Regions from separate parts of the Paenibacillus sp. FSL R5-0341 genome, predicted to be linked through region 3. Evidence: riboswitches for the same ligand, from Rfam matches in the RefSeq annotation. Region 3 holds a riboswitch; each other region holds the start of a gene.
What was found. A riboswitch is a leader RNA that binds a small molecule or an ion and turns the genes downstream of it on or off. The one in region 3 is predicted to bind cyclic di-AMP.

Region 1 (5,948 bases), 1.5 Mb from region 3:
GTTCAGCTCCTGCATTTGCTTTAGGAAACTGTTCCTTCACCTGTCCAAGTAGTATGCCGCGACCGTTCCTCGCTCATTCCTGCGTATGTATCGTTTACCTTTGGAGGTGAATTGGGGATTTAGTAAAAACAAAAAAGCGATCCGCCTTGTGGGGCGAATCGCCTGTAAAACGATACTTACGTCTCCATGTAGGAGCTATGCGTCTGGCTGCCCGGGTCAAAGACCATGACTTCCACCGATTCCGTAAGTATATCCGCATAACTATAAGATACTCGCTTGAAGGTTTCTTGCTCCTCATCAAGCTTAACGATAAAAACAGAAGGGTACGTTTCTTCCAATACACCCGTACGCTCAATGGTCTTACGGCGGCCACCATTAGCCCGCAACATAATTTTCTGACCTATATGTGCGTCGAGATTGCGTTTGATATCCAACAGCGTGTTTTTAGCCATTGTCGACGACCACCTCTTTTCTTGTCCATTATACCGGATTTTACAGTCATTGTCAAATCAAAACTAATTATTATATCAGCATCAAAAAGTTGTTGTCAATGAATTTTTTTGCAAACAAAAAAAGCCCCAAATTGGGACTTTAAATGGCCTACATCAGACTGCCGATGGGTTCACTTTTAGCGTAGATAAATCATTTAATCCCGGCAGACCTACCCGGTAACTCCCGCGTGTCTCCACACCACCCACGCCCTGGCTACCACTGATGGTATTGTGCAGGACATCGTTCATGTTGACGGTATCCCTAACAGATGTGAAGGAGGCCTTGGCTGCCACATAGACCGGATCAAGTGCATGAATGAGAATTCTGCCCGGAGAACTGGCAAAGTTCGCTCCAGCGCGCAGCAGTGCCTCAAAATGGGACTGACAGGCTCCTGCCACTATGGTGAGTGCATCCAGATGGCGTTCGTATTGTCTGGCCACCTGAATGGCTGACACAAAATTTTGCGAGTTCTTGTAGCTACCAAGACTATATAAGTCGTAGGGCTGACGTGTCTTAAGTACCCCATCATGACCCGTAATGACCACGATATCCGGACGTACTTTGGGTAATAAACGGTATAAGGTATCTGCCATTGCGGATTCATGGACATATTGTCCCTCTGCGGGAACACGAAGTTGCTCATAGAGATCCATACTTTTTTTCAAATAATTCGGATCTCCGTCCAGATGAAGCACCTTGCCAGGCATTTCAAAATAAGCCGGTTCCTGCTGGGCAGACCAATCCTGCACCAGACCTTCACGATTCCGCTCTGCCTGTTCCATACGATTCTGCTGCAGGCGGGACAAGGTCTGATGTGCCTTAATATGCGCCTGTCTGGTCTTTGCGCTTTGTGGTTCGTAGGGAACCTGTATCAAATCGTCCACCGGGGAATCAGCAATCAGCCGGAACTCAGTCCCTTTAATGACCGCAGCATCCAACTGAAGGCCTTCCACCCGAAAAGTCACATCGCCGCCGTATGACTTCCGAACGACCAAGTCTCCGATATTCATCAACGTAATCACCTCTACCCCATCGTATGGGCAGAGACCCGGTTTGGTTCATTCGAATTTTACAGCGCGGCGCGTACCCCTGCTTCCCACATCACGGTGCTGAGTGTAGCGTACTCCTGCAAACTTAACGTCTCTCCGCGTCGGGACGGTTGAATACCTGCCTGCTCCAGCAGAATGTCTGCCTGTTCCCGGTTCTCCTTCGTGAAAAAACGTGCTTTCAGGTTGTTCGAGATTGTTTTTCTCCGCTGGGCAAAAGAAGCCTGTACCACTTCGAAGTAGTGTGCTTCATCCGGAATCTCCACGGGCGGTTGCTCACGCACCTTCAGCTTAATAACAGCCGACTCCACGTTAGGTTGCGGAATGAAGACCGTAGGAGGCACAATACACACAAGCTCCGGCATACTGTAGTACTGAACCGCGATGCTCAGACTTCCGTAGTCTTTCGATCCTGGTGCAGCAGCCATGCGTTCAGCCACTTCTTTTTGAATCATGACAACGATGCTGTCTACCGGCAGCTTCTCTTCCAGCAGTTTCATCATGATTGGGGTCGTTACATAGTAAGGCAGGTTAGCCACGACACTAACTTTGTCCACGGATGCAAAATCCGTATTAAACAACTCAGCCAAGTCAAGCTTCAGTACATCCCCATGATGAACACGTACATTCGAATAAGGCTGCATCACTTCTCCCAGGATGGGGATCAAGCGCTGATCAATCTCTACAGCTGTGACAGGACCTGCTACCCGAGCCAAACGCTCCGTAAGTGCTCCAATACCCGGCCCAATCTCCAACGCGCCCTTGAACTCGTCCAAATCGGCTGCATTCACGATTTTGTTCAGTATATTTTGATCAATCAGAAAGTTCTGACCCAGACTTTTCTTGAATGAGAATCCGTGTCTTTGAATAATCTCTTTGGTTCGCTTGGGCGTTGCAATTTCTATCGTCTCTTCCATGTCCTTCATATGCTCACAATCCTTCACGTTCAATTTGCGCTAATGCTGTAGAGAACTCTTCCCGTGTAATCTGAAATACACTGAGACGCTTGTGGAACTGCTTCCCGTTACAATATCCGATGCCTAGCAGATTGCCCATCTCCATGCGACGTGCGGCAGCCTGTGGATGCACGATAAGTCCTGCCGCGATCAGGTCCTCCCAATCGATCAGACTCGGAGCACCTTCGTATGAAGTATGTACGCGTTCCAGCGCGTGCCGTATCGCCTCCGGTGAGGCGTTCTCCACTCCAATGTCCCCTTTGCGCGTCGCATCCGCTTCTGGAATGAAGGCATGCTTGCAGCCAGGGACCTTGTTCGCAATAATTTTACGAATGCGTTCGCCGGCATGATCCGGATCTGTCAGTACGATGACTCCCCGTCTCTCCTGAGCAAGCGCAATCCGCTTCAAAATGCGCTGGTTGATGGCTGATCCACCTGTTTCTATTGTATCGGCTTCCACGGCCCGACGAATGGCTACCGTATCGTCACGGCCTTCCACCACTATGACTTCTTTTATCATGTTCCATTTCTTCCTTTCTAACGCAAAAAGAAGAGGAATATCCTCTTCTCTGCCAAACGGCGGGGGAGACTGAATTCAGACCCCTCCGCCGCATATTCCGCATGAATCATTCATGCAACTATTTTATAGCATTCCCATTTCAAAGTAAAACGATTTTAGTTCGCTTCCGGCTTCACCGGACCGATCACGTAGACCGTCTTGCCTTTCTTGCGTCCAAAATTCAGAGCATGCTTCACACTGTCATAATATACATCAATTTTGTTGCCTTTAATGGCACCGCCTGTATCTTCCGCACGACGGAAGCCCAGACCTTCGATATATACCCACCAGCCAATTGGAATGACTTTGGGATCAACCGCAATGGTGCGCCCTTCCGTTACACGAGTACCGGAAGCTGTTTTAGTGCCGATGCCAGGCTCTTCGGAAGAGTAGGCAGTCATGGATACATTTTTAAGTACTTTGGAGTATTTAAAAGAAGTTCCGGATACGGTAATCACTTTGCTGCCCGAGGCAGAGGTTTTCTTCGAGTTCGTTGTTGTTGCCTGTTTGGTTGTTGAAGTTTGAGCCGATACGGTCTGAATCACAGGCTCTTTTACGACCGGTTTTGCTTTGGTGCCGACTGCGATCACTTTATCTACACGATTATTCGCGACGGATTTGCCGACCATTTTTTTGGAGACCAATTCTCCATCCTGAAATACCTTTTCGATATGCTGGACAAGTGTGCCTTCTTTGCCGTTTACAACAACACGGTTATCCCCTTTGTACAAGCTAGGGTCAGCCGTTTTGATCACTTTATAAGCGATCGGTTGTTCTACATCCACTGTACGCTTTGTTACCCGCACTACACGGATTTTCATATCCGCTTTGACTGTAGTTCCAAGCGCCGGATACACTTTGTCATTACTTGCAACTTGAATACCTGATTTTTGAATTGCCTCTTGTACCGATGAATCGGTTGTATACAGAGTCTTGGTGTCTCCGTCTGCCGTAATGTTAACTGGAACGGCCCGCTCAATAACGATTCGGTCTCCATCTGTAATCGCCCCGTTCATGGACATGGATACCTTATCGTGAGGGCTGACTGTGATTGACTGCTCCTCCAGCATTTCCTGAAGCATTCCTGTACGAGTCTCTACCACCTGAGCTTTGCCATCAATAACCAGTGAAATTTGTTTCCCGGCCTGACCGTAAACGACTAACAAGATCATGATTGTAAGCGCAATTGAGAAAATCGCGATCAATGCCATTTGACGCATGTTCTCATGCTTCCACCGCAACGCGAAAGACTTACTGGATGATCGTGACTCATGGGTCTCTTCTGGTTGGAATGTGCCCACTTCTCCGTCCTCCTTCATAGCCTCGTCGTCTAAAGTAATGCATGATGTCTTTGACGTGACTATACCAAATTTTCTACAGAACACAGATTGGACCAACATAATCCGGTTCTGCACCATGAATCAATCTTCGCAACATGATGTCATCCTCCTGAATACCTACCGTATGATGACAACATTTCTTTTATTCAAAAACAAAAAAGCCAAAGAAAGAGTGTAAGAGGAACTCTTTCGTGGCTTCCGAATGATTCTGAATATCGGAAATTCATGCACGAGGTTGCCTCTCTTTTTCCGCTTGCGAGGTTAGCTGTCGGGTTCGGGCGAAAGAGAGCCGCCCTATCTTAGGTCACCCGCTCATGGCGGACGCCCTTGAATTCACCCCGAGACCCAAAGAAGAAATCAAATACGGCTTCGCAGATCCTTTCGCTGCTTTTGGGTCAGCGAATGATGCGCACCGGCCAAATACACCGATGTTTAAGCCCTATTGGTTCCCCCGCTCTCCGTTAACGGAGACTCAGCGAGACTGATTCATGAAAGTAATGTTGCTTCCTCGGAAAGTGTCCCTTTGTTCATCCCCCGAACATCTGTCCAATTTTCCGCACAACAATTCACTGAAAAGATGATATCCTGTTTTGATGCATGTTGTAAAGCGTTGATCAAGTACGTTTTTCTGAATATTTGGTTAAAATATTGTAATATTCTTGATTTATTTGGATCAAAGAGCAAATTAACTCCGCTTAACTCCCTTTTTCACCTGATTTACTCGTTTTTTTAACGAATCCCAAATCGTTCCATGGCATTTTTGGTGGTTATTGCAGCAATTTCCTCTACCGAAATGCCTTTAATTTCCGCAGCTGCCTCTGCAACCAGACGTACATGCGCTGTCTCATTTCGTTTTCCACGGTACGGATGAGGTGTCAAATATGGCGCATCTGTCTCAATGAAAAACCGGTCCATAGGAACCTTCTCCAGAACCTCTTTTGGCTGCTTTGCATTTTTGAATGTGATTGGACCTCCGAAGGACAGATGGAAGCCCATATCGAGACAACTTTTCGCGGTTTCCCAGCTGCCGGAGAACGAGTGCATCACACCGCCAACCTCGCCCGCCTTCTCTTCACGCAAAATTCTTATAATATCCTCGTGTGCATCCCGATTATGGATGACAATTGGCATGTTCACTTCACGAGCCAATGCAATCTGTTGTCGTAATACGCGATGCTGCACTTCCTTCGGTGAAGTATCCCAGTGATAATCCAATCCAATCTCACCGATTGCAACTACTTTTTCATGCTTGCATAAAGATGCAATCCACTCCAGATCGCCCTCCTGCATCGAGATCGCATCTACCGGATGCCACCCTACAGCTGCATATATAAAGTCATACGTTTCGGCCAGTTTCATTGTCGTTGGAATCGTCTCCCGGTTAAAGCCAATGTTGATCATGCGACCAACCCCGGCGTCCACAGCACGCTGAATCATGTCCTCGCGGTCCTCGTCGAATTGTGGTGCATCCAGATGTGTATGTGTGTCGAACAGCATCATGTTTATATCTCCCTTCATGTCGAACTAACGACTATCTTCTCTTGGAAATTTAATT
Region 2 (5,948 bases), 2.1 Mb from region 3:
AGAAAGGCTCCATTCAGGAAACGATCGGACAGAGTATTCCAGGAGCGAAACTTACTGCGCTGGATAAAATCTCGGATATCGTGCTTCAACTGCAAACAAAACGCATTGACGCGGCAATCGTTGAAGATACTGTTGCTGCAGGTTATCTGGACGATATCATTGGACTTGCTGCTGCTGTTCCGGACGAAGAGCAAGCAGAAGCGGCAATCGGGATTCGTAAAGGAAATACCGAGCTGCTAGCTGCAGTAAATGGAACACTGGAACGATTGAAAAGTGAAGATAAAATCAATCAGATGGTGACGGACGCCAGCCTCTTGATGGCGGATAAAGTGAACAAATCACAAAATATTTTCCAAGTATTCTGGGAGTACAAAAGTTTCTATGCTACAGGTGTAGGATACACACTTCTGTTGTCTGCACTTGGCGTTATCTTCGGGGTAATTATTGGATTGATCATCTGTTTGTTCCGTCTACATGACGCTGCAATCTTGCGCTGGATCGGTACGGCTTACGTTGAAGTGATCCGTGGCACACCGATGCTGGTACAATTGATGATTATTTATTATGGTTTTTCCCTGAGCTTTGGCATTAACTTCACTGCACTTCAGGCAGGTATCATTACACTTTCAATCAATAGTGGTGCCTATCTGGCGGAGATTTTCCGTGCAGGTATCCAAGGTGTGGATCGTGGTCAGTTGGAGGCAGCGCGTTCCCTCGGAATGGGCAGAGGTGCAGCAATGCGTTACATTATATTGCCACAAGCCTTCAAAGCTGTATTACCAGCGATCGGTAATGAATTTATAACTATTATCAAAGAATCCTCTATTATCTCCGTTATCGGTATGGTGGATATTATGTATCAGGCAAGTGTAGTCAAAAACATTACGTACCAAGGTTTGAGTCCATTTTTGATTGCAGCAGCCATCTACTTTGTAATGACGTTCATTTTGTCCAAGCTGCTGGGACGACTGGAAAGGAAGTTGAGTGCAAGTGATAGACGTTAGACAATTACACAAATCTTATGGTAATAACGATGTACTTAAAGGCATTAACGTGACGATTGGCAAAGGTGAGGTTGTCGTGGTTATCGGTCCTTCCGGTTCAGGTAAAAGTACATTCTTGCGTTGTCTGAACTTGTTGGAACAGCCTACCTCGGGAGAGATTGATTTTGAAGGCGTATCAATCACCGATCCGAAGCACAACATCAATGCGACTCGTGAGAAGATGGGTATGGTGTTCCAGCATTTCAACCTGTTCCCACACAAAACGGTACAGCAAAACATTACGATTGCCCCGATTAAAGTGAAGAAGCAATCCACGCAGGAAGCGGAGAAAATCGCTGCTGATCTGCTAAACACTGTGGGCTTGTATGATAAAAAAGATACTTTCCCGAACCAGCTGTCCGGTGGACAGAAGCAGCGGATCGCCATTGCAAGAGCATTGGCCATGCAGCCGCATGTAATGCTGTTTGACGAGCCTACTTCGGCACTGGACCCCGAGATGGTCGGTGAAGTGCTGGATGTCATGAAACGTCTTGCAGAAGGCGGGATGACGATGGTCATCGTAACACATGAGATGGGTTTTGCACGTGAAGTGGGAGACCGAATCCTGTTCATGGATGGCGGGGTCATTGTAGAAGAAGGAACACCTGATGAGGTGTTTGGAGCACCAAAAAATTCACGTACACGTGATTTTCTTGCTAAAGTACTCTAAATGAAATGATTTAATAGCGTTACTGACATCGAGTCGGTAACGCTATTTTTTTGTGCGTAATAATCATTTCTAGATTTGAAAAGTAACTTTTCTGTTACCTTATATAAAGAAATCGGGTTGCCCAACTATTCTGAATTATCCAGTATTCTTACAGTTGATGACATGTTCAAAACCTTTTGGTAAGAATTACTACAAGTTCAGGTTACAAAATTGTGATATATTGAACTCTGCCGAAACTTCCGGACAGGGAGTGCGGGGGATGTAACGATGCAGATCGTGCAGGGGGAAGATCTATGGCACACTGCTTGGGGTGAATTAGGGGTACATAACGTTTCACATGTAACGAAGGACCTATAGGGTGGCTCCTCATCCGAATCCGACAACTAACTTCGCAGGCATAATGAGGGAGGAAGACCATGATTAACAAGAAACGTATAGCCAAAACAGCAGTAGCATTATTGACAACAGCAATGCTTATTCAAGCCGTTCCGGCTCACGCAGATTCAGTTCATGTGGCCAAAGAAGGGGATACCTTCTACACCTTATCGAAACAGTATGGAGTAGCACTCAACACGTTGGTTAAAGCAAACAACGACATTTCGCCTTACAATATTTATGGTGGTTTGAAAATTACGATTCCCGGTAAGGCAAACAATGTAGCAGCTGCTGCGGCTACAGAGAGCAAGACTCAAGCGAAGACTGTTACTACAGCAAGCTTGGACGTTAACGCAGATAACAAAGTTGTTCAAGCCTGGGGAAAAACGTTCGATTACAGTAAAGCAGTGAACGTGAAAGCAACGGCATACTCTGCAGATCCGTCCGAAAATGGAGGATGGGGTGCTGTGGATTACTTCGGCAATGATCTTGAACTGGGTACGATCGCAGTTGATCCAAGTGTGATTCCACTTGGAACCAAAGTACTGGTAACCGGTCACAGCCATCCGGGATTGCCAAAACAGGCTTTTGTAGCTACAGCACGTGATGTGGGCGGTGCAATCAAGGGTCACCGGATTGATATCTTTATCCCTGGTAGCAAGCAGTCCGTAAGCACATTTGGTTTCCAGGATATCGAGCTCTATATTCTGAAGTAGAAAGTGAATTACATCTAACGAATTCAAACAGGGTGTCTGCCAGTCGCTACTTTGCGATTGAACAGGCACCCTTTTAACATCGTCATCATTTCCTACATGGACATCCTAATCCTTGGCTTTTGGCAACCCCAACATCTCGTCCAAGGTGACTAATTCATACCCCCGATTACGCAGTTCCTCAATAATTTCAGGTAAAGCCTCAATCGTGCCATTCAGGTTCGAACCCACACCGCCCCCTGCATGTTGCAGAACGATGGAACCGGGTTTTACGGCAGATAGGATGTTATCCTTCACCTCTTCCTTGGAGAGGCCTTTCCAGTCCAGTGAGTCAACGTTCCAGTTCACAATGCTATAGTGTTGTCTGGCAGCCCATTGCAGCTGTTCTTCATTAATATCTCCGTAAGGTGGTCGGATCATCTTGGGCGTATATCCTGCTAGGTGATGAATGATATCCCCAGTATGTAAAATTTGTTTGCGAAAGGCATTCATCGACAGCTTACTGAATTCCGGATGATTGTAGCTGTGATTGCCAACAATATGCCCTTCCTTAACGATACGTTTCACCAGATCCGGATGTTTCTCAGCACGACTACCAACGATAAAGAATGTAGCTCTGACTTTATATTTCTTCAATACATCTAATACCTGTGGAGTAAATCGTGGATCGGGCACGTCATCAAAAGTCAGGGCAACCTGCTTCGTTGAAGGACCATTCGTTTTGAACGTATCCGCATATTTTTGACGTAATTGTCCCAATGTCAGTTGTTCTTCTTCCGCGGAATCTGAAACTGATACTGATTCACTTGGCGGGCTTGAAGCATCCCCCGATGAAACTGGAGCATGATATCCTCCAAAAAAAATAACGATAACCATCAGCATAATGAGGCGTACGCGCATAATAACGGCCTCCTTTTCCGAAAATGATGTTCTCCTTGGTATGTCCGAGGTGTCCATAAAATATGCGTAGTGTGAGAATTTTCATTGCGGATTTATCTTGTGAAAGCCATAATTCCTCCATATATAACATATAGAGAAGGATAGGTGGATGGTTATGAGTACATATGATTTGAAATCGATACGTTTACAAGTGATTGAGGCAGGAGATGATAAGGTTTTTCTCGTTACCGGAGGAAAGGCGCATATTGGTGCTGTAGCCACGTTCTACGTGGATCATGAGCGCGTAAGCGGGACGACGGTACATATTCCGGGTCATAAGGAACAAGAGCTGTGTGAGCGGCTTGCCCGAAAGGCCGCCCTGCAGCTGAAAGTAACTGTTACGGTGATCATGGGTATCCATTTTGATTCCATTACACGGATGCAGATCGACGAAATCGTGCAGACTGCAGAGAGGCTAATGGAGGATCATCTGAACAAGGATAAAGGATCTTCCTAACATGAAGAACAATCGCAAGTTTTGATTTTATTTGCTAAAATTGAAACGAGTTGTAGCTTGTTACGTATGTATGTTTATATACGATGTATTATCGACTAGGAGGAATAACATAATGTCCATTTTCAAACGATTGCGTGATTTAACAATGTCTAACATCAACGCCATTATCGACAAGGCAGAAGACCCAATCAAGATGACGGACCAATATATCCGTGATATGCAAGAGGATCTGGAAGATGCGGAGAAAGCAGTAGCCGCACAGATCGCCATTGAGAAGAAATTCAAGCAGCTATTCGAAGAGCAGGAAGCTCTGGTGAAGAAACGTGAAGAGCAGGCGCATACGGCGGCTCGTGCTCAGAATTTGGATTTGGCTCGACGTGCTTTAGAAGAGAAAAAGGTTGCTGAAGAGAAGATGGCTGAGTACAAAACTAGCTATGATCAGAACAAGGCTTCTGCAGATAACCTGCGTGGCAAGCTCGACGAGATGCGTAAGCAGTTGACTCAAATGAAGAACAAACGTGAGACATTGGTAGCACGTTATAATGCAGCAAAAGCTCAAACGGAAATCAACAAAGCGTTGAATGGGTTTGGCTCTGATACGGCAAGTGCTGGCATGAAACGTATGGAAGAGAAAATGATGCAAATGGAAGCACAGGCAGAAGCAAGCAACGAAATGTCCTCCAAAGGCAAGTCTTTGGACGAAGAGTTCGAGAAGTTGGGTAAAGATCAGGCTGTTGAAGACGAACTCGCAGCATTGATGAAACAGTACGATAATAAGAACTAACACCTTGGTTGTCAGCAGGGTTAACCAGCGGAGGAGAAGAGCGTTTCTCCTTCGCTTTTAAATGCGGTTCATGTTGATATGTGGGGGCTGTGTAAATGGATTTGAACATTTTGGCGATGCTGGTCTGGACCGTATCTGGTTCGGTTTTGCTGTTTGTACTGATGTATGTTGATTCACTGTTCACGAAATATAAGGATTTTGCTGAAGTTAAGGCTGGCAATATGGCCGTTACTACACGTATGGTTATGAAATTATTTGCACAAGGGTATGTACTCGCTACGTCTATTTCTACGGCTGGTCATCTTGGAGAAGCATTGCTGGTCTCCGTGGTATCCTTTATCATTTTGTTGATTCTGGAGAGTGTCGTACACTTTATGATTCGCAAATGGGCTAACCTAGATCTGGATACCGGAATTCAGCAAGGAAAGACAGGATACGGCTTGTTCTCTGGCGCTTTACATATCGTGGGCGCACTGATTATTGCAGCTTGTTTATAAGATAAGGAACAGGAGTAATTCTCATGAGTGTATGGAAACGAATTAAAGGAATACTAACGAAACCTGAACCACTGCAGGCTGAGAAAACCATGCTTCAGCTTGCACCTGGTGATATCTGTGAGGTTTCTCTGGTCACTTATGAAGTCGTTGGTCGGGTACAAAATCGCGCTCGAAATGCCGTTGTGCTTACGCTGCAGGATGGTACCGCATTTCGCTATTTGCATATTGAAGAACGGGAAATCACCCGTTATGCCTTATATACACCAATTGATGGCAGACTAGATGCACCTGATGAGGTGCCTACATTGCTGGATCTGGATGGACGCGCATATCATCTGGAGGAAGAATATGGTGGCATGGTGTCTACGGCAGGCAGAACGCCGTATGGCCAGGCTGGAGAACAATTGGTATGGCAGTATCAGTCGGATGATAATATGCTTCTTCGCGTAGAGTGGCAAGACAGAAGGTTT
Region 3 (5,948 bases):
CAAAAACATTTGAAGGAGTACAATGTAACAATAAACATAAAAATTTAGATATATCATAAGCGGTTCATTCCGCATCAATATTTCAAAGTCAGGTGATTATCGTATGAGTAAAAAAAATCCATTTAACGCTCCTTCAAAAGAATCATTATCCACTGCGGGCATGGCCCCTTCGCTCGGAGAAGCGCATAGCTCCATGAAGGTTCCGCAGAATGCTGCATGGTGGAAGAAATTCCTCGCCTTTGTAGGCCCCGGATACCTCGTTGCCGTAGGCTACATGGACCCCGGCAACTGGGCAACGGATATTGCAGGCGGCTCGCAGTTTGGGTATACCTTGCTGTCCGTCATTCTGCTCTCAAATCTGATGGCCGTTGTCCTTCAGTCGCTGGCTGGCAAGCTCGGCATCGTCACTGGACGGGATCTGGCTCAAGCCTGTCGCGAACGATTCAGCATGCCGGTCGTCATGATGTTATGGATTCTGTGTGAGCTTGCCATTGCAGCCACTGATTTGGCTGAGGTTATAGGTTCTGCCATCGCGTTAAAGCTGTTATTTAACATCCCCATGTTATACGGCGTGATCATCACCGCAGTCGATGTACTCCTGATACTCGTCCTGCAAAACAAAGGCTTCCGCGCTTTGGAGACACTCGTCATTGTGCTGATGGCAACCATTGCCCTATGCTTCGGGATTGACCTGTTCCTGGCGAAACCGGATATGGGCGGTGTTCTGCACGGTTTTGTACCGAATGTCGAGATTCTGCAAAATCCGGCTATGCTCTATATCGCTATTGGTATTATTGGAGCAACCGTAATGCCGCATAATCTGTACCTGCATTCTTCCATTGTGCAGACCCGTCAGATTGAACAGACACCACAGGGCAAAAAAGAAGCCATTCGGTACTCCACCATGGACTCTACGATCGCGCTGACACTGGCCCTGTTCATCAATGCAGCTATCCTGATTGTATCTGCCGCTGTATTTCACAGTGCTGGTATGACGCAGGTTGCCGAGATCGCTGATGCCTATCATCTGCTGACCCCTCTATTAGGTACTACGGTTGCAAGTATCCTGTTCGGTGTGGCTCTGTTAGCATCAGGTCAGAACTCTACCCTCACAGGTACACTCGCTGGACAAATAGTTATGGAAGGTTTCCTGAACATTCGAATTCCGGCTTGGCTGCGCAGACTGGTCACCCGTCTGATCGCCATCATCCCGGCGGTGATTGTCACAGCCATTGCAGGAGAACACGGCACAGAAGAACTACTCATTTTGAGCCAGGTCGTGCTTTCTCTTCAATTACCTTTTGCTGTAATTCCCCTGGTGATGTTCACAAGTGATAAAAAAAGCATGGGTGCATTCGCCAACAAATTGTGGCTCAAAATCATCTCATGGATCATTGCCGCTGTTATCGTTGTGCTGAATGTATATCTGATCATTCAGACGATCCGGTTGTTCTAATCTCGTCCTAATCAACTAAATGTCAAAAAGGCTGATCACTCCGGTATGCTATACCCAAGTTGATCAGCCTTTTTTGTTGCTGCACAGCAACGTGTTTTCATTTAGAGTAGAACCTCTTGAACGCAATCATCTAATTCTGATTTGGTATCAGTAACGGCAGGAGCTGATCCAATGAATCAACGGTCCAATCCGCACGGTCGTCATCGGAGAGTTCCGGTTGGAATCTCCCATAACCCTGCATGATTCGAATCGTGTGCATACCCATCTTCCGGGCAGGAATAATGTCGTTATCGATCCGATCCCCGACCATGACAGCTTCCTCTGGTTCACAGCCTGCCTGTTTCAAGGCCACAGCGTATAACTCAGGGTCTGGCTTGGACACTCCTTCTTCGGCTGAACACGCCAGAACATCAACATACTTCCGCAAGCCGTAGCTCTCCAGTCTCTCTTCCGTTCCAGGACTCTGATTGGCAATAATGCCAATGCGATAATACCGTGACAACTGCTGCAGAACGGAATCCGCTGAAGGAAAAGGACGTTCAAGATCTTTTTGAAACTTCAGCTTGTCCTGAATCTGTTTCCGGTGGCCCTCGTCTTCAATGAATGTGCGAATCGCCACTCTCATGGGCCATTGCTCGTATTTCCGGTAACAGCTCGCGAACAGTTCGCGTACCGCCTCAATTTCTACTGGATACCCTAAAGCACAAGCTTCACGGACGAACTGTCCGATAATATCATCAACCGGCTCCCATTCATCCACCAGCGTATCTCCAACATCAAAAAATAACCACTTTAACCCACTCACATCCGGCATGCCAATTCCTCCCTGTAAGCATAAAAAAAGAAGACCCACCATCACGCATGAGTCTCCTCAAATTTCCGTTTATCGATGAATCAATTTCATAATACCTTGAGTGAATTTGATTCTAATACATTCAATTATAACAGGCACCTAACACCTGAGCAATCACAAGCTATGGCATTAACCATTGAGGAGAAAGCCGACTTCCCCATTGAGCGAATATACAATCCGGTCTGCGCCCATCCCGCGATAGATGCCCTTTGGATGACTCTGCTCCGTGATGACGCACAGGGATTTCGAAGTCCATGAACGGCAGATCTGTAAATAACGACAGGTCAGATTCAGGCTGTTCTCGAAAATAAACACGTTGCCTACGCTACCCTGCGGCAAAAACCATTTTTGAGCTGCAGCCGTATTCATGCGAATGACATGCTCTACCCCGATTCTGCGGAGTCTCCGCTCTTCCCCTGCACTGTTGGTTAGAACGGCAAACGGCATTTTTTTGTACATCAGCAATTTGATAAATTTGCGTCCTGCTTCATTTGGAGCAGTCACTAAGATCATCTCAGTATCCATCATTCGTTCCTCCCTTGGCGTGAAAAGACAACAAAAAAGAAGCGTGGGGGACCAAGGCCTCCCGAACGCTTCTTAAATAACCCATGGCGAAAACGCCATGAACCAGCGTACGGCTTGTTGCCTCTCCCTTTAACGCTTACGAGGTTAGCTGACGGATTCGGGCGCGAGAGTCGCCCTATTTCCGGCTGTCACCGGAAAATTCACCCCATGAATGCCTACTGTCCTGGACAGCGCATTCCGTTGGTTCCCCCGTTTCCCACTCATGAATGAATGGAAACTCAGCGATTAAAACATCGTTCGTATATCTTAAAGTAAGATCGAGCGATATTATCGTTTGTTTCGTTTTTCAAGTACAATTTAGTTTAAATTGAAATTACGTTATGAATCATACACCCGCGCCATGACGCTGTAAAGTCCGCACAGATCACCGAATCGGCAGATTTCTGCCAATACTCATCCATAATAACGCTTACAATAAGGTTATACTCTATCCATCTCTTCAAGGCTATCTAATTCTCACGCTGACGAAAATCACTTCGCAATTCATTCACGTATTCTGCACAAGTTGCCTGTTTTGATTCTTTTAACACCACATTAGTTTTGCAATATTTAATTGCAACCAATATAATAGAAGATATAAGAGTATATCAATGGAGGCGATTTAGATGACAGTCTACGATTACAAAGTGAATACCCTTCGCGGTCAAGAAGTTGAAATGTCCGACTACCGTGACAAAGTGCTCCTGATTGTGAATACGGCAAGCTCATGCGGCCTTACTCCTCAATTCAAAGGTCTGCAAGAACTGCAAGACAAGTTCCAGGATGCTCCATTTGAAGTTCTTGGTTTCCCAAGCAACCAGTTTGCACAGGAAAAAGGTTCTTCCGATGATATTGCCGAGTTCTGTCAGATGAATTATGGCGTAAGCTTCCCTATGTTTGAGAAAATTGATGTGAACGGCTCAAGCGCTCACCCTCTCTTCCAGCACCTTAGCACAGAAGCTCCTGGCCTGCTCGGCTCCAAAGCAATCAAATGGAATTTCACCAAATTCCTTGTGGATCAGAACGGACAGGTCATTAAACGTTATGCTCCCAAAACAACACCGGATAAGATTGAAGAAGATATCAAGAACTTACTCCAAAAATAATGCACAGGCCACCCGTAGCCGGAAAGGTAGAGCTCCATTACCTCCGATCATGGATGGCCTTTTTTTCAACCCCGATGTCAGACTGTTCAAAAAAGACAAAAAAGAAGCTTTCCAATAACGGAAAGCTTCTTCTTCATCGTTCATATGATGCGGTCGAGAGGACTCGAACCTCCACGGGCATACGCCCACTACCCCCTCAAGATAGCGTGTCTGCCATTCCACCACGACCGCATGTCGTAAATAATCGGCAACAGAATTGATTATACCGGGTTCTGTTCTAAAAGTAAAGTGTTTTTTAATACTTCTTTTTCAACTAGGCATTTTCATCAAAAATCGCATATTCTCGTCATCTTTACCCATGAACTGCATATTATTAGATTCGATCCCCTCTTTTTCGGTAAGAGCCGATCTTGTTGATTCATTTATATATAGTCCCCCCTACATTTCTCAAACATTTAACTTTAAATGTTATATAAAATAACACTAATATTGAATTTCAGATTTAATCCATTGAATTTCAATGACACCATTGACAAAAAGCGGACATTTATGGGATGATAACTATCATATAATTCGGATTTTCAAACATAAAGCAAACAATAAGGAATATAAATGTTAATTAAAGTGACATTTAGCGAACACAGGAGGCGAATGATTGTGAACCGTGGGAATAAGCTGCTCGATTATGTTAAACTGCTTGATTCCTCTATTCAGGTTGGAGGGTTCACCCATTCCTTCGGCATGGATATCCATATCAAGGAGGGTACCATTCGTAATGCTGAAGATCTCGAATCATTCATGCGTTGTCAGTTGCACCCCAGCATCGTTCGTCTTGAAGGCATGGCCATCAAAGGCATCTATACCGCAGCAGATCACAAGGATACATGGCGGATAGCCCTGATCGACAAGCTCGTACATGTTCAGCGAACTCCTGGAGATCTCAGAGAAGAAGCTGCTACGATGGGTAAACGATTGATCAGACTCGCACGCGCTCTGCACCCCTGGATTGATTTCAGCCAGCTCGAACAGACCTTCGCCAAATATGATTCGGTTGGCTGCCTCTCCACTGTTCACGCCTGGATTAACCACCACCTCGATATCCCTGTCGAGGCGGCAGTTCTTGGTTATCTGCATTCAGCCATGAATGCCTGCATAACCGAAGCCTCCAAAGTCATTCCCCTGAACACTGATACAACCAAAGATCTGACGGTACGCCTGGCCGCAGATCTGGAGAATGAATGGAACACCGTCAGCGCCTCGGCTGCGGATGGACTGGCACAGCCAACCTCGATGTCCATGAAATCGTTTTTCCCCAGTTTCCATATGCTTGGAGCTGGACTTCATGCCTACAGGGCCTAATCCTTGTCCACCTACTCCTACACCTGCTCCCCTTCATTCAGACACAAAAAAAACACGCGGCAACCTCCTTGCCGACGTGTTTTTTGTCATTTCATTGGTTTATTTAACGTATTTGCGCCATTTTACATCACAAAATACACTTTTTTCCGTCTTTTTTAATTGTTAGATGACGGATTTACGTATATAATAAAATATACAGCTCGCATTTCTATATATTCTACATGAAGAAAGAGCGACTGAATACTACATTCTAACCAGGGGTGAACCCTTTTGAACAAGAAAAAGCCAGTGACTCCGTTCGGATGGGCCATCAAACGACGGCTAACCGAACTTCAAGTGGATCAGAAGACCTTTTGTGAACAGCATGGCATCCCACCCTATCGTTTATCCAATCTCATTCACGGCACACGCAAAGCAACTCGATTCAGACACTTGGTCGCTGATATTTTGGATATTCCAGATGAACTGAGATAAGATTTCTGCCAAAGGAGGACCCCATCCATGAGACATGTTACATCCGATCTGGAGAGGCTGTCGTTCCACTCCATAACTCACCAGCTCATCATCGTTGATCACGATTGGATTATCCAAAGTTGTAACCGTGCTTGGC

Region 1: linked by a shared signal. The riboswitch ahead of MKX75_RS00155 (3D domain-containing protein) and the one ahead of MKX75_RS06845 (hypothetical protein) in region 3 are both predicted to bind cyclic di-AMP.
Region 2: linked by a shared signal. The riboswitch ahead of MKX75_RS16440 (3D domain-containing protein) and the one ahead of MKX75_RS06845 (hypothetical protein) in region 3 are both predicted to bind cyclic di-AMP.

Annotation. Positions count from the first base shown of each region.
Region 1 is NZ_CP150241.1:31,971-37,918, reverse strand. It holds gene MKX75_RS00175 (Veg family protein) at 177-452, opposite strand; gene yabG (sporulation peptidase YabG) at 606-1,502, opposite strand; gene rsmA (16S rRNA (adenine(1518)-N(6)/adenine(1519)-N(6))-dimethyltransferase RsmA) at 1,562-2,464, opposite strand; gene rnmV (ribonuclease M5) at 2,469-3,014, opposite strand; gene MKX75_RS00155 (3D domain-containing protein) at 3,170-4,354, opposite strand; cyclic di-AMP (ydaO/yuaA leader) riboswitch at 4,628-4,881, opposite strand; gene MKX75_RS00150 (TatD family hydrolase) at 5,123-5,893, opposite strand.
Region 2 is NZ_CP150241.1:3,686,788-3,692,735, reverse strand. It holds gene MKX75_RS16450 (ABC transporter permease subunit) at 1-1,004, shown strand, start outside; gene MKX75_RS16445 (amino acid ABC transporter ATP-binding protein) at 991-1,713, shown strand; cyclic di-AMP (ydaO/yuaA leader) riboswitch at 1,932-2,127, shown strand; gene MKX75_RS16440 (3D domain-containing protein) at 2,130-2,804, shown strand; gene MKX75_RS16435 (polysaccharide deacetylase family protein) at 2,910-3,701, opposite strand; gene MKX75_RS16430 (hypothetical protein) at 3,856-4,197, shown strand; gene MKX75_RS16425 (PspA/IM30 family protein) at 4,310-4,981, shown strand; gene MKX75_RS16420 (DUF350 domain-containing protein) at 5,077-5,478, shown strand; gene MKX75_RS16415 (DUF4178 domain-containing protein) at 5,502-5,948, shown strand, end outside.
Region 3 is NZ_CP150241.1:1,544,004-1,549,951, reverse strand. It holds gene MKX75_RS06855 (Nramp family divalent metal transporter) at 161-1,456, shown strand; gene MKX75_RS06850 (HAD family hydrolase) at 1,587-2,270, opposite strand; gene MKX75_RS06845 (hypothetical protein) at 2,439-2,837, opposite strand; cyclic di-AMP (ydaO/yuaA leader) riboswitch at 2,953-3,128, opposite strand; gene MKX75_RS06840 (glutathione peroxidase) at 3,500-3,979, shown strand; tRNA gene MKX75_RS06835 (tRNA-Leu) at 4,128-4,210, opposite strand; gene MKX75_RS06830 (urease accessory UreF family protein) at 4,637-5,338, shown strand; gene MKX75_RS06825 (hypothetical protein) at 5,609-5,812, shown strand; gene MKX75_RS06820 (hypothetical protein) at 5,840-5,948, shown strand, end outside.